One region of the Bradyrhizobium sp. USDA 327 genome, then DNA from elsewhere that is predicted to be linked to it. Evidence: predicted binding sites of a transcription regulator. Region 1 holds the regulator's gene; each other region holds the start of a gene.
What was found. The regulator PhoB, encoded in region 1, activates phosphate uptake and scavenging genes when phosphate is short. The targets are predictions, from matches to a motif close to TGTCATNNANCTGTCAT.
Positions count from the first base shown of each region.

Region 1 (4,923 bases):
TTCGGCGCGAGCTCCGGAGGTGTTGCGACGTTGAGCTGGAATTTGAAGCGCTCGGCGGCGTGCGCCCAGGACGCCAGCACGTTGTTGTCGTCGCCGGTCCAGGCCACCGTCTTGCCCTCGATCGGGCCGCGATGCTCCTCATAGGTCATGAGGTCGGCCATCACCTGGCAGGGATGCGACCGCCGCGTCAGGCCGTTGATCACGGGCACGGTCGCATAGGCCGCGAGCTCCAGCAGCGCCTCGTGATTGAGGATGCGGATCATGATGGCGTCGACATAGCGCGACAGCACCCGCGCGGTGTCGGCGATGGTCTCGCCGCGACCGAGCTGCATCTCGGCGCCGGTGAGCATGATGGGCTCGCCGCCGAGCTGGCGCATGGCGACATCGAACGACACCCGCGTCCGCGTCGAGGGTCGCTCGAAGATCATCGCCAGCGTCTTGCCTTCGAGCGGCCTGACCGGCTGGTGCGCCTTCTGCTTCGCCTTCATGGCGGACGAGGCGGCGAGCATGCTCTTGAGCTCCGACAGCGGCAGCTCGTTGATGTCCAAAAAGTGCTTTGGAGCTTTATTGGGCGTCTTGCTCATCAGCTTGCCGCCCGCTTGGTCTGGCTGGACGAGATCGCAGTGCAGGCGCGTTCGAGCCGCCCGACGCTGTCCTCGATCTCCGCCTCGGTAACGATCAAGGGCGGCAGGAAGCGCACGACATTGTCGCCGGCTCCGACGGTGAGCAATTTTTCGGCGCGCAGCGCCGCGACGAGATCGCCCGAGGGCACCACGGCCTTGATGCCGATCAGGAGCCCCTCGCCGCGCACCTCGCTGACGACATCTGAATGGCGATCGATCACGGAGGCGAGCTTCTGCTTCAGCAGCAGCGACATTTTCTGCACGTGGTCAAAGAAGCCGGGCTTGAGCATGACGTCGAGAACGGCGTTCGCAGCCGAGATCGCGAGCGGATTGCCGCCGAAGGTCGAACCATGCGAGCCCGGCCCCATGCCGCGCGCAGCGTCGGCGGTGGCGAGCACCGCGCCGATCGGGAAACCGCCACCGAGCGCCTTCGCCAGCGACATCACGTCGGGCACAACACCGGTACGCTTGTAGGCAAAGAGTTCGCCGGTGCGGCCCATGCCAGTCTGCACCTCGTCGAAGGCGAGCAATAGGCCGCGCTCATTGCAGAGCTCGCGCAATGCCTTCAGGAACGTGGGAGGCGCAGAACGAACGCCGCCCTCGCCCTGGATCGGCTCGATGAGAATGCCAGCGGTGTGCGGGCCGATCGCCTTCTTCACAGCTTCCAGGTCGCCATGCGGCACCTGGTCGAAGCCGTCCATCGGCGGGCCGAAGCCCTCGAGATATTTTGCAGAGCCGGTGGCGGCCAGCGTCGCCAGTGTGCGGCCATGGAAGGCGCCCTCGAATGTGATCATGCGGTAGCGCTCAGGATGCCCCTTGGAGAAGTGATGGTGGCGCACCAGCTTGATCACGCCTTCCAGCGCCTCGGCGCCGGAATTGCAGAAGAACACGAAGTCCGCAAAACTCTCATTGCACAGACGCGCCGCGAGCTTCTCGCCGTCCGGGCTCTGGAACAGGTTCGACATGTGCCAGAGCTTCGTCGCCTGCTCCTGCAACGCCTTGACCAGAGTGGGATGCGCATGGCCGAGCGCATTCACCGCCACGCCGGAGGTGAAATCGAGATAGCGATCCCCATTGGTTGCGATCAGCCAGCAGCCTTCGCCGCGCTCGAAACCGAGGTCGGCCCTGGCGAAAACGGGGAGCAAATGCGGCGCGGCGCTGTTCGTCATGACGTCACTTGAATGTTGCGGACGGTGTGACGCGCGCATTACGCAACGCACCATTGACCGGCCCGGAAAACGAAACGTGCCGCCTTTTAAGGGCGGCACGTAGGACTATCTTATGCCTGGCAAGACGGGTGTCAATGCCGCCCGGAAAGCCCCGCGAAACGCTGAATCCGTAGTCTTGCGGTGCCGATTTCGCGGGATTTTCACCACGGAACATGTGGACGCGAGTCGGCGGACTCTTGCGCGGGAGTCACGCCATATTGTAGCGTTTGGACTGTCAGATACGACATCTCGTGCAGCAGTTCTGATCCCTTAAGTCCTCATGTACCGGCGTAAACGTTCGGGCGTCTTGAGCGCGCCCGGCGAGCCTTAAGGGATTCTGGCCGCACGGGTTTTTCAAGGCTTAGGCAATCGCTGCGAAGGCCCCAGGATGGTAGGCGCGCAGCGAGGGAAAGGGTGCAATGACGGTTTTGACCTGGTCCGATGATCGCGTCGAGCAGCTGAAGAAGCTTTGGGAGGCCGGACTTTCGGCCAGCCAGATCGCGGCGGAGCTCGGCAATGTGACCCGCAATGCCGTGATCGGCAAAGTGCACCGGCTCGGCCTGTCCGGCCGCGCCAAGAGCCCTTCGTCGGCAGCGCCCCGGCCGCGCAAGGCGCGGCCCGCGCAGCACATGATGCGGGTGACCCGCCCCGTTGCCCGCGGCAACACCGCGCTGGCGCAGGCCTTCGAGGTCGAGGTGGAGGCCGAACCCGTCACCTACGACAATGTGGTGCCGATGAACCAGCGGCTGTCGCTGCTGGAGCTGAACGAGGCGACCTGCCACTGGCCGGTCGGAGATCCCTCGAGCCCGGATTTCTTCTTCTGCGGCGGCAAGGCGCTCTCCGGCCTGCCCTATTGCGCCCAGCATTCGCGCGTGGCGTATCAACCCGCAGCGGATCGCCGGCGCGCGCCGGCGAAGCCGGGCACGCGGTGAGTTTGCGGATTTAGCTGACTGCAGCCGTCACACGATGACGGCTCGACTTACTCGGTGTCATCCCCGCGGAGGCGGGGATCCATAACCACAGGGCGCAGTGATTGCGCGAGATGGCTACTGCGAGTCTTCGCCAAACCACGTCTTGTGGTTATGGATCCCGGGCTCGCGCTACGCGCGCCCCGGGATGACGGCCAAGATTGTTGCCGCGGCTCGCTAATTCGACATCCACAAAACTCAGGTCTGCTCCGCCTTCGCGAACCGATCGTCCAGCGCATAGCCGGCGCCACGCACGGTGCGGATCGGATCCTGCTCCCGGCCGAGATTGAGCAGCTTGCGCAGGCGGCCGATGTGGACGTCGACAGTGCGCTCGTCGATGTAGATGTCGCGGCCCCAGACGCTATCGAGCAGCTGCTCGCGCGAGAACACGCGGCCGGGATGCTCCAGGAAGAACTCCAGCAGACGATATTCGGTCGGGCCGAGATCAATCGGCCGGCCCGAACGCGCCACGCGGCGCTTGTCGCGGTCGAGCTCGATGTCGCCATAGGCGAGCACGGTGGCGAGCCGCTCGGGGCTGGCGCGCCTGAGCAGGCCCTTCACGCGCGCCAGCAGCTCCGGCACCGAGAACGGCTTGACGATGTAGTCGTCGGCACCGGTCGCAAGTCCCCGCACCCGCTCGCTTTCTTCGCCGCGCGCGGTCAGCATGATGATCGGAAGCTGCTTGGTTTCGGGACGGGTGCGCAGCCGCCGGCACAGCTCGATGCCCGACAGGCCCGGCAGCATCCAGTCGAGCACGATCAGATCGGGAATGTGCTCCTTGAGGCGGGTGTCGGCATCATCGCCGCGCATCACCGTCTCAACGTCATAGCCGTCGCCTTCGAGGTTGTAGCGAAGAAGCTCGGTGAGAGCTTCCTCGTCCTCAACCACCATAATGCGTGCGCCCATGTTGTCGTCGCTCCTTGGGTATTCGGCACCGTTTAGGTATTCGGCACCGTCGTGGCGAAGGTCGTCATGTCGCCCTTCGGCCGCTTGTCGGTGATCGCCTGACCCTCGATCATGTAGAATACGGTCTCGGCGATGTTGGTGGCGTGGTCGCCGATCCGCTCGATGTTCTTGGCACAGAACATCAAATGGATGCAGAACGAGATGTTGCGCGGATCCTCCATCATGTAGGTGAGGAGTTCGCGGAACAGCGAGGTGCAGATGGCATCGACTTCCTCGTCGCCCTTCCACACCGCCATCGCTGCCGGCAGATCGTGCGCGGCATAGGCGTCCAGCACCGACTTGACCTGCTGCTGTACGAGGTCGGTCATGTGTTCCAGGCCGCGGAACAGTTTCAGCGGATGAAAATCCGTCTCCAGCGCTGCGACGCGCTTGCCCATGTTCTTGGCGAGATCGCCGATGCGCTCGAGATCGGTCGCGACGCGCATGGCCCCGACGATCTCGCGCAGATCAACGGCCATCGGCTGGCGGCGGGCGATGGTGAGCACGGCGCGCTCCTCGATGCGCTTCTGCAGCGTGTCGAGTTCGGCGTCGGTGGCGACGACGCGTTGACCGAGCGCGACGTCGCGGCGGATCAGCGCGTCGACGGAATCGACGATCATGCGCTCGGCGATGCCGCCCATCTCGGCGACCAGGCGGGTGAGTTCCTGGAGGTCGGTATCGAAAGCCTTTGCGGTATGTTCAGAACCCATGTTCCGTCTCCTCAGCCGAACCGGCCGGTGATGTAATCCTGCGTGCGCCGGTCGGTCGGCGACGTGAAGATCTTGCTGGTGTCGTCGAACTCGATCAGCTCGCCGAGATACATGAAGGCGGTCTTGTCGGAGACGCGGGCCGCCTGCTGCATGTTGTGGGTGACGATCGCGATCGTGTAGTTCTCGGACAATTCCTGGATCAGCTCCTCGACCTTGGCGGTCGAGATCGGGTCGAGCGCCGAGCAGGGCTCGTCGAACAGGATCACCTCGGGCCGCACCGCGACGGTACGGGCAATGCAGAGGCGCTGCTGCTGGCCGCCGGAGAGCGACAGGCCGGAGGCATTGAGCTTGTCCTTGACCTCGTTCCACAGCGCGCCGCCGCGCAGCGCCTTCTCCACGCGATCGTCCATCTCCGATTTCGAGATCTTCTCGTAGAGGCGGATCCCGAAGGCGATGTTCTCGTAGATCG
Region 1 is NZ_JBGCCW010000001.1:7,581,003-7,585,925, reverse strand. It holds gene argF (ornithine carbamoyltransferase) at 1-584, opposite strand, end outside; gene ABIA42_RS35725 (aspartate aminotransferase family protein) at 584-1,792, opposite strand; gene ABIA42_RS35720 (GcrA family cell cycle regulator) at 2,251-2,763, shown strand; gene phoB (phosphate regulon transcriptional regulator PhoB) at 2,998-3,705, opposite strand; gene phoU (phosphate signaling complex protein PhoU) at 3,738-4,454, opposite strand; gene pstB (phosphate ABC transporter ATP-binding protein PstB) at 4,466-4,923, opposite strand, start outside.

Region 2 (4,923 bases), 5.0 Mb from region 1:
CGCGCAGATGCGCTCGGCCTTGGCGATGAAGTCGGGGCCGTTGGAGGCGTCGCGGCAGGCCGCGGTCGCAATCGCGAACACGCGTCCGACCTGCATCACGCGGCACAATGCGCGGAAGCGCTTGAGCGAGGTCAGCGCCTTGTCGACGGCGTCGGGCGCGAGCAGACCCGTGCTCTGCACCTCGCGCCCGAGGCCGCACAGGGTCTTCTCGTTGAAGATCGGGATGAGGCTCCGCGTCAGTCCCTCGTAGACGACGAGACGGACCGAGTTGGAGCCGATGTCGATAACCGCGACGCTCGAGCCGCGCTTTCGCGGCCGCTTCACGTCGCAGATCCCCGATCAGGATTGATGACGTTCGTTCCGGCGCGTGAGACGACGCGGCGAGGATTCCTTGAGCGACTTTCCACGGCCAGACAGACTCGGATTTGTCATGAAGTAGTTGTGGACGTTGAAAGGCTCCTCGCCCTTCGCGGTCTTCATACGCGTTGACGACCCGTCCGGCAACAACTGCCAGCTCTGCTCATTGTCCTTCAGATTGGCGACCATGATCTGTTCGAGAACCTGCTGATGCACCGTTGGATTTTGCAGCGGGCATAGCACCTCGACGCGGCGGTCGAGGTTGCGCGGCATCATGTCGGCGGACGAGATATACACAGCCGCTTTCGCGCTCGGCAGGCCCTGGCCCATGCCGAAGCAGTAGATTCGGCCGTGTTCCAGAAAGCGCCCGATGATCGACTTGACGCGGATGTTCTCCGACAGGCCGGGGATGCCGGGCCTGAGGCAACAGATGCCGCGCACCACGAGCTCGACCTGGACGCCGGCCTGGGAGGCCTCGTAGAGCGCGTCGATGATGTCGGGGTCGACCAGCGCGTTCATCTTCATCCAGACCGCGCCGGTCCGGCCGTGCCGCGCATGCGCGGTCTCGCCTTGAATGTGCTCGATGATGCGCTTGCGCAGCGTCAGCGGTGACACTGCCATCTTCTCGAGGTCGCTGGGCGCGGCATAGCCGGTGATGAAATTGAACACGCGCGCGGCATCGCGGCCGATGGTCGGATCGGAGGTGAAGTAGGAGAGGTCCGTGTAGATGCGTGCGGTGACCGGATGATAGTTGCCGGTGCCGGTATGGACGTAGGTCGTGAGGCTGCCGCCCTCGCGGCGCACCACCATCGATAGTTTTGCGTGCGTCTTCAATTCGAGGAAGCCGTAGACGACCTGCACGCCGGCGCGTTCGAGATCGCGCGCCCAGCGGATGTTGGCTTCTTCGTCGAACCGCGCCTTCAACTCGATCAACGCCGTGACGGATTTGCCGGCTTCGGCCGCTTCCGCGAGGGCGCGCACGATCGGCGAGTTGTTGGAAGTGCGGTAGAGCGTCTGCTTGATCGCGACGACGTCAGGGTCGCGCGCGGCCTGCTGGAGGAACTGCACCACCACGTCGAAGGATTCGTAGGGGTGATGGACGACGAGGTCCTTCTGCCGGATCGCGGCGAAGATGTCGCCGCCATGCTCGCGCACGCGCTCGGGGTGGCGCGGCACGTAGGGGGTGAATTCGAGGTCAGGCCGGTCGAGCCGCGTGAGTTGCGAGAGCTCGTTCATGGCGAGCACGCCGTCGACCAGGAACACCTCGTCATCGGCCGCCGACAGCGCATGCTGCACGAAGCTGCGCAACTGCTCCGGCATCTTGGCGTCGATCTCGAGCCGGATCACGGATCCGCGCCGGCGGCGCTTCAGCGCGGTCTCGAACAGGCGGACGAGGTCCTCCGCCTCTTCCTCGATTTCAAGCTCGGAGTCGCGGATGATCCGGAAGGAGCCCTGGCCGTGCAGATTGTAGCCGGGGAAAAGGCGGTTGATGAACAGGGCGGTCGCCTGCTCCAGCGAGATCAGGCGCACCGTGCCTTCGGCGGGCAGGCGGATGAAGCGGTCGATCTTGCCGGGCATGCGGATCAGCGCGTTCATCTGCCTGCCGTCGGCGGCGCGCGTGAGCTGGAGCGCGATGGTGAAGCCGAGGCTCGGAATGAACGGGAAGGGGTGGGCCGGATCGATCGCGAGCGGCGTCAGCAGCGGGAAGACGTTGTTGAGGAAATAGTCCTCGATCCAGGTCCGTTCCGACTTGGAGACGTCCTTGCCGTCCACCAGCACGATGCCGACCTCGGCCAGCGCGCTGCGCAGGTCGCGCCAGATCGCCTGCTGGTCCGAGGCGAGCTGGGAGACGGTACGGTTGATCAGGGCGAGCTGCTCCGACGGCGTCAGGCCGTCGGGGCTGCGTTCGGCAATGCCCTCGCGCACCTGGGCCTTGATGCCGGCAACGCGGACCATGAAGAACTCGTCGAGGTTATTCGCCGAAATCGACAGGAACCGAACCCGCTCCAGCACGGGGTGGCTGGGATTGACCGATTCCTCCAGGACTCGGCGGTTGAAATGCAGCCAGGACAGCTCGCGGTTGATGAACCGTTCGGGGCTCGACGCGATCGCCGGCAGGCCCTCGGCCTCCGATGCTTTCTCTTTAATTTCAATAGCTTGCGCAGAGTCCATCAGAAGTCGGTCCATCCTGTCTCGCCTCACTTTGCGACTTATGCGCAAAACCCCGGGGAGCATGTGTTACAGCGATGACGTTTCGATGACATTGATGTTCCGCCGTTCCGCCGCGTCAAGCCGTTGCAGAAGGCGTCGGGGTACAAGGGGCCGATCAGGGGTCCCGGAGCAACTCGGCGGCCAGCGCCCGGGTCACGGGGCGGCCGAGCCGCAGGGCTTCGCTGTCGAGCAGCTCCACGGCCTGCCGGGCCGCGGCCGAGGACCGCTCCAGGCGGGTGGCGAGGTAGCCGACTACGCTCTCGTCCACGGTGAGCTGGCGGTCGGCGCAGAACTTGACGATGAGGCCGCGAAAGAGCTGGTCGTCGGGGGGCAGCAGCGCGACCACCGGAACGGCCCGCAGACGCGAGCGCAGGTCGCGAAGCTCGATCTCCAGCGAGGCCGGCACCTCGCGTCCGGTGAGGAGGACGTAGGCGCCGTCCTCGCGGGCGAGGTTCATCAGGTGAAAGAGGGCTCGCTCGTCAAAATCCTTGGCCTTGAGATCCTCGACCACCAGCGCGCCGGTGGCGAGCGCGCCCGGGACGCCTGCCGCGGTCAGCGCATTGGCCGTGGTCGAGCGGGCGCCGGCTTCCTCGGCCCAGATCGCGGCGAGATGGCTCTTGCCGCTTCCTTCCGGGCCGGCCAGCCACATGATCCGGTTCGGCCATTCCGGCCAGCTGTCGATCAGGCCGAGACCAGCCGCATTGGCGGGGCCTTCGAGGAAGTTGTCCCGGCTTAGGCTCTCCGCATGCGGAAGTGCGAACGCCAATTGTCGGGGATGGACGCGGCCTGCCACGCTTGCTTTGCTCCATGCCGGCGCGCCGGCCCGTTTGAAGAGGTTCGACTTGATCGTGCGGGACTTGATCTTGCGAGACTTGGCCTTTTGCGGGGCCGCATCCCGGCTCATTTGGCCTCGATCGTGCTCATGTGCCGCAGCCATTCGACGAGATAGAGCGACACGGAGGAGAGCGTGAAGATCGTGACGAGGCCCATCAGGATGATATCATAAGGTGCCGGCTTGAAGCCGAAGGCAAGCGCCGCCAGCACCAGCGCCGCGAACGCCACCTGTGCCACCGTGTTGAGCTTGGACACCTTCGACGGCTTCATCTCGACCGGCCGGTCGAACAGCCAGGATACGATCACGGCGGCGACGATCATGATGTCGCGCGAGACCACCAGGATCACGATCCAGCGCGGGATCGCGCCCCAGATGCCGAGCGCCATGTAGATCGAGACCAGCAGTGCCTTGTCCGCGAGCGGATCGAGCAGGGCGCCGAGCTCGCTCGTCATGTTGAAGCGCTTGGCCAAAAAGCCGTCCACGGCATCGCTGATGCCGGCGATCAGGAAGACGGCGAACGCCACTTCCATTTGGCTCGACACGATGGCCCAGACGATGATCGGGACCAGCATGATGCGGCCCAGGGTAATGATGTTCGGAATACTCACGAAAGCGCTTCCCGGCACCCGGTCTGACCTCAAATCCGGCCCCCGCGGGAGGCTGAACCGGTTGATATCTACATAGTATAGGGAGGAGCGCCATGCGAGCCATTGCGTGTCCCCGGAATTCGACGTAACCAGCCGCAAACCCACTGGAAATCGGGCATGACCGACCGCAAAAACGGCCTCACTTACGCCGATTCAGGCGTCGATATCGACGCGGGCAACCGCCTGGTCGACCTGATCAAGCCGATGGTGCGCGCCACCGCACGGCCGGGCGCCGACGCCGAGATCGGCGGCTTCGGCGGCCTGTTCGACCTCAAGGCGGCCGGCTTCAAGGACCCGGTCCTCGTGGCCGCGACCGACGGTGTCGGCACCAAGGTCAAGATCGCGATCGAGACCGGGCTGCATGGCGGCATCGGCATCGACCTCGTTGCCATGAGCGTCAACGACCTCGTGGTGCAGGGCGCCGAGCCGCTGTTTTTCCTGGACTATTTCGCCTGTGGCAAGCTCGATCCCGAGGCCACCGCCGCGATCGTCGCGGGCGTCGCGGAGGGGTGCCGCGAATCCGGCTGCGCCCTGATCGGTGGCGAGACCGCCGAGATGCCCGGCCTCTACAAGGACGGCGATTATGACCTCGGCGGCTTTGCCGTCGGCGCTGCGGAGCGCGGTACGCTGCTGCCGCGCAAGGACATCGCCGCTGGCGACGCCGTGATCGGTCTTGCCTCATCGGGCGTGCATTCCAACGGCTTCTCGCTGGTGCGCAAGATCGTGGAACAATCCGGTGTCGGCTTTGCGGCACAGGCGCCATTCGCGCCCGTGATGACGCTCGGCGGCGCACTGCTGACGCCGACGCGGCTCTACGTCAAATCCTGCCTGCGCGCGATCCGTGAGACCGGCGCGGTGAAGGGGCTCGCCCAC
Region 2 is NZ_JBGCCW010000001.1:2,566,028-2,570,950, forward strand. It holds gene ppx (exopolyphosphatase) at 1-324, opposite strand, end outside; gene ABIA42_RS11600 (RNA degradosome polyphosphate kinase) at 340-2,529, opposite strand; gene ABIA42_RS11605 (DnaA ATPase domain-containing protein) at 2,684-3,361, opposite strand; gene ABIA42_RS11610 (CDP-alcohol phosphatidyltransferase family protein) at 3,469-4,011, opposite strand; gene purM (phosphoribosylformylglycinamidine cyclo-ligase) at 4,168-4,923, shown strand, end outside.
Region 2: ABIA42_RS11600 (RNA degradosome polyphosphate kinase) is a predicted target of PhoB. The motif match lies at 2,604-2,620, and genes of this name have one in related genera.

Region 3 (4,923 bases), 2.2 Mb from region 1:
CCATCGGTGCCATTGTGCGGGAAGACCGACATGCCGGTGGTGATGCCGGCGCGGACCGGCCGGCCGTCGATCTGGAACTCCCGGGCGACGGCTTCGCCGATCTGCCGCGCCAATGCGAGGCCTGCCTCAGGCTGCTTGCCGTCGATGATCAGGCCGAACTCGTCGCCGGACAGGCGCGCCACCACGCCGCCGCGCGCGGAGTCCTGGAGCCGATGGGCCACCTCGATCAGGAGCTTGTCGCCCAGCGCATGGCCGAAGACGTCGTTGACCTCCTTGAGCCCGTCGAGGTCGACGCAGAGCACGGCGAACTCCTCGCCGGTGCCTTCGCAGGCCTCGATCATCTGGGTCAGCGCCTGGAGGAAGGCGGCGCGGTTCGGCAGGTCGGTCAGGCCGTCATGATAGGCCATGTGCGCCATGCGCGACTCGGTCTGCCGGCGGTCGGTGACGTCCTCGTGGGTCTTGATCAGGTATTGCGGTTCGCCGGCATCATTGAGCACGGTGGCGCGGCGGGTCAGGAACAGCCGCAGGCCGTCCTTGGTGGAGATCGGATGCTCCTCGGTGATCATCCCGCGTTTCTTGATCGCGGCCTCGTCGCGGGCGATGATCAGCCTGGCTTCCTTGGGATTGAAGATGTCGGAAGCCGTCAGGCCGGTGGTTTCCTCGCGCCTGCGGTTGAGGATCGTCTCCGCGCTGCGGTTGGCGAGCAGATAGCTGCCGTCCTTGACCTGTTCCACGATCAGCGCGACCGGGATGTTGTCGACCACGAGCTCGAGGAACTTCTTGGTGCTCTCCAACTCCTGCGACAGCGAGCGGCGATCGGTGATGTCCTCGAACACGATGAGCAGAAATTCGGGCTTGTTGCTCTCGTTGCGGACCACGATCCGGATCGAGGCGACCATGCCGCCGCGCACCGGCACGGTCGACTTCGAACTCATTGCGGTATTGGCCATCCGGCGAATTGAGCGCCGCCCGGTCGGCCGCCTCGATGCTGGACGCCGAACTCGGCGCAAACAGCTCCCGCGCTTTCCTGCCCACGGCGAAGTCCCGCGACAATCCCCAGAACCGTTCATAGGCGCTGTTGGCGAAGATGTAGCAACCGTCCTCGATGCTCTTGGCTGCCACGCAGGCCGGCACATGGTCCAGCACCGATTCCAGGAATTGCTTGGTGGAGGCGAGCTGCCGCGACAGCCTGCGCTGCTCGCTGACGTCGAGATGCGTCGCCACCGAGCCGCCGTTCGGCAGCACGAAGTACTTCACCAGGATGGCCCGCCCGTCGGGCAGTTCCGTGATCAGACCATTGGCGCTTGCCGCCTTGTCGTAAAATTCGTCGTCGGAGGCGCCCAGCACCCCGCGCTTGCGCCGAAGCGCGAGGAGCTCGCGGCCGTTCATGCCGGCCCGGACATCCGACCGCGTCAGGCCATAGATCTCAAGATAGCGGTCATTGCAGAAGATGACGCGGCGCTGCGCATCCGTCATCACCACGCCCTGATTGAGATTGTTCATGGCGGAGGAGACGAAGGCGTTGCGCCGCAACTGCAAACGTCTGGTCCGGCGCAGCGAGGAATGGATCCACAGCGCGATCGCGGCGAGGAACGAGCACACGACGATGCCCGCGATCAGGGCTTCCCAGATCACGTTGGGATCGAGCTTGGTGAGATCGCCCGGAGCGGCGAAGCTGTCCGACAGCGCAAAGGCACGCGCAGGCGTGACCGCACCGGCCAGGCATGCGACGGCCTGCACAGCAATCGGAAGCGTGCTGCCCGCGTGCCAGTTCTTCTCAGCCATCAGCCACCCGCGATTTCAACGTCGGATTGTCTGGCCTCGCGGGTTTGGATCGGGTAAACGCCTGTAGGCGCAACAGAAAAATGTGACGCGAAATGCGGCAATTGCCCTGACATGATAAATGCTTGCTTAATGGAAAATAGGCCCGCGCCCTCGTTCTCGGCTCCAATGCCACCGGCACTTCCAGCGGACATTCTGCACAACCATGGATAGGGTCGATTGCATCGTCATCGGAGCCGGCGTCGTCGGGCTCGCGGTGGCCCGGAAGCTCGCCCAGGCCGGGCGCGAGGTCATCGTGCTCGAGGCAGCCGAGGCCATCGGCACCGTCACCTCCTCGCGCAACAGTGAGGTGATCCATGCCGGCATCTACTATCGCGCCGGGAGCTGGATGGCGCGCATGTGCGTCGGCGGCAAGCACGCACTCTACCGCTACTGCGCCGAGCGCGGCATCCCTCACAAGAATTGCGGCAAGCTGATCGTTGCGACCAGTGCGAAGGAAACCGAGAAGCTGCAATCGATCAAGGCGCATGCCGAGGCCAATGGCGTGCTCGACATGCAGCTGCTCACGGGCGAGGCCGCGCGGGCGCTGGAGCCGGCGCTCGCCTGCGATGCTGCGCTGCTGTCACCGTCAACGGGCATCATCGACAGCCACGCCTACATGCTCTCGCTGCGCGGCGAGGCCGAGGACGCTGGCGCGGCCTTCGCGTTTCACACCCCGCTGATCCGCGCCAAGGCGAATGCCGGCGTCATCGAGGTCGAGGCCGGCGGCGAGGCGCCGATGACGCTGCAATGCGGCCTCCTCGTCAACGCCGCGGGGCTGTCGGCGACGAATGTCGCGCGCAACGTCGACGGCATGCCGCTGGACCGGATTCCTCCGGCCTATCTCGCCAAGGGAAATTACTTCAGCTGCAACGCCAAGGCGCCGTTCTCGCGTCTGATCTATCCGGTGCCCGAGCCCGGCGGGCTAGGGGTCCATCTGACGCTGGACATGGCGGGGCAGGCACGTTTCGGGCCCGACGTCGAATGGATCGAGACGATCAACTACGAGGTCGATCCGTCACGCGCCGAGCGCTTCTATCCGGCGATCCGCAAATACTGGCCGACGCTGCCCGATGGCGCGCTGATGCCGAGCTATTCGGGCATCCGCCCGAAGATCGTGCCGCCGGCTGTGGCCACGCAGGACTTCTTGATGCAGGGCCCGCGCGATCACGGCGTCGCAGGCCTGATCAACCTGTTCGGCATCGAATCCCCGGGACTGACGTCGTCGCTCGCGATCGCCGATCACGTCGCCGAGCTCGCAGACATCTAGCGCGTTTTCGCGCGAGGTGGATGACGGTTGGCGTCGAGAAACGGTCCCAACAAAGCTGGCGCCAGACAGACGTCTTGCGCCAGCTTGAAGCAGGGATGAGCACGAATGCCCTCATCCCTGCGTGAAAGGATGTGATCAACTCTACGATGTTACGGGGGTCGCTAGTGGAGCGTATCGCCGTGCTTCAGACGCTCGATCTGGTCCTTGACCATCAACTTCCGGCGCTTCAACTCAACAATTTGCAGGTCGTCTGTTGAAAGGTGCACGAGAGCTTCGTGCAATTCGTTTTCGAGAAGTTTGTGCTTCCGTTCCAATTCAACAAGATGTGCCTGAATTGTCATTCGAAACCTCCTCGGTAGGGTTGAACCTTAGGATTCGATCCGGACAAGCAAGTCTACATCAGCGATTCGTTCTGTCGATGGGTATCCGTCGTCGCAGTGTCATTTTTGAAAGTTCATATGTAACGAAGCGTGACTAGGGGAACCGCGCGGGAAAAATCCGTGATATCAATGCGTCTGCGCGACGTCGCACCAGCCTGCGGAAATATCTTGCGGGAGATTGGCGAGCGAGGATCGCAGATCGCTTGCGATCACGCCGCGCAAGGACGATAATTTCCACAGGGCATCCACAGCCTTAATCTCACGCTTATCGGTTTTCGGCCACCGCAGACATGACCAATGAAGACGAGCGTGAGCTCGAAGCCGAGCTCACCCGGTTGCAGCAGGAACACCGAGATCTGGACGCCGCGATCGATGCATTGCATCAATCGCCCGCCCCCGACCTATTGCGGTTACAGCGGTTGAAGAAGCGCAAGCTGTTGTTGCGCGACCGCATCGCGTTCATCGAAGACCAGATTACCCCCGATATCATCGCCTGATCCGTGAGCGCTGCCTGCACTGCGGCTCGCCCACATGAATCCGCTTGACTCGACAAGAACAAAATAGGAACATTTTCGGAGCGCCCAAACCTCCGAAATGCCCAAGCCCACGACACGAGGACAACGCAGATGTCGGCAACACCCCTTCTCGACAACAGCCACTATGAACAGGCCTGCGATCAGGCGATCGCGATGTGCGACGGCAATCTGCGCAGCACCATCAAGGCGCTGATTATGGCCAATGAATATCTGGAAGCCGAGCTGGAGGAATTGCAGGCGGCGATTTCCGCCGGCTGCATTCCGGAGACCTCGCGCAGCAAGATGCGGAGCAAGAGCAGCGCCGCCTGATTTTCAACAACCGGAGCAACGCCATGTCGGATGTGACCTACTACGTTGCAATGCCCTTTTTGATCGATGCAGACGGCTCGCCGGTCGCGGGCACTGCCGAAGAATGCCAGACCTCGACCGCCGCGTTGCGGCGCGCCGAGATATTGGCCCACGGTGCCGGCCACATCGGCGCGGTCGCATTCAGCCGCAGCGGCGATCCCGTGACCGGCGAATTCGGCGACGCCAGGCTGCTGCGCAAGTTCGGCAACGTGCCGGAAGATCTGGGGACACTGTAAGTTCAGCTGCTGACCAGCCTGATCCGCGGCTCGTGCCGCCGGCACGCCTTGCGCACGTACATGGCGGCGTCCGCCTCCTCCAGGGCGCGGCCTGCGTCCGACTGCGCCCCCAGCAGCGCGACGCCGGCGGAAGCGCCCGCGGTCACGTGCTGGCCGCGAAAGACGAAGGACAATTCGTCGATCGCCTGCTCGAAGGCCGCGGCCTTCGCCTTGGCGTCGGTCCCGGTGAGATTCCAAAGCAGCAGGGCGAACTCGTCGCCCCCGAGCCGGCCGACCACGTCGGAGGCACGGACCTGTCGCGTCAGCGTGGCGACGATCGCCTTGAGCACCTC
Region 3 is NZ_JBGCCW010000001.1:5,415,352-5,420,274, forward strand. It holds partial or broken gene ABIA42_RS25520 (EAL domain-containing protein) at 1-1,785, opposite strand, end outside; gene ABIA42_RS25525 (NAD(P)/FAD-dependent oxidoreductase) at 1,988-3,091, shown strand; gene ABIA42_RS25530 (YdcH family protein) at 3,253-3,432, opposite strand; gene ABIA42_RS25535 (YdcH family protein) at 3,762-3,968, shown strand; gene ABIA42_RS25540 (hypothetical protein) at 4,098-4,316, shown strand; gene ABIA42_RS25545 (hypothetical protein) at 4,340-4,591, shown strand; gene ABIA42_RS25550 (GGDEF domain-containing protein) at 4,594-4,923, opposite strand, start outside.
Region 3: ABIA42_RS25530 (YdcH family protein) is a predicted target of PhoB. The motif match lies at 3,519-3,535, and genes of this name have one in related genera.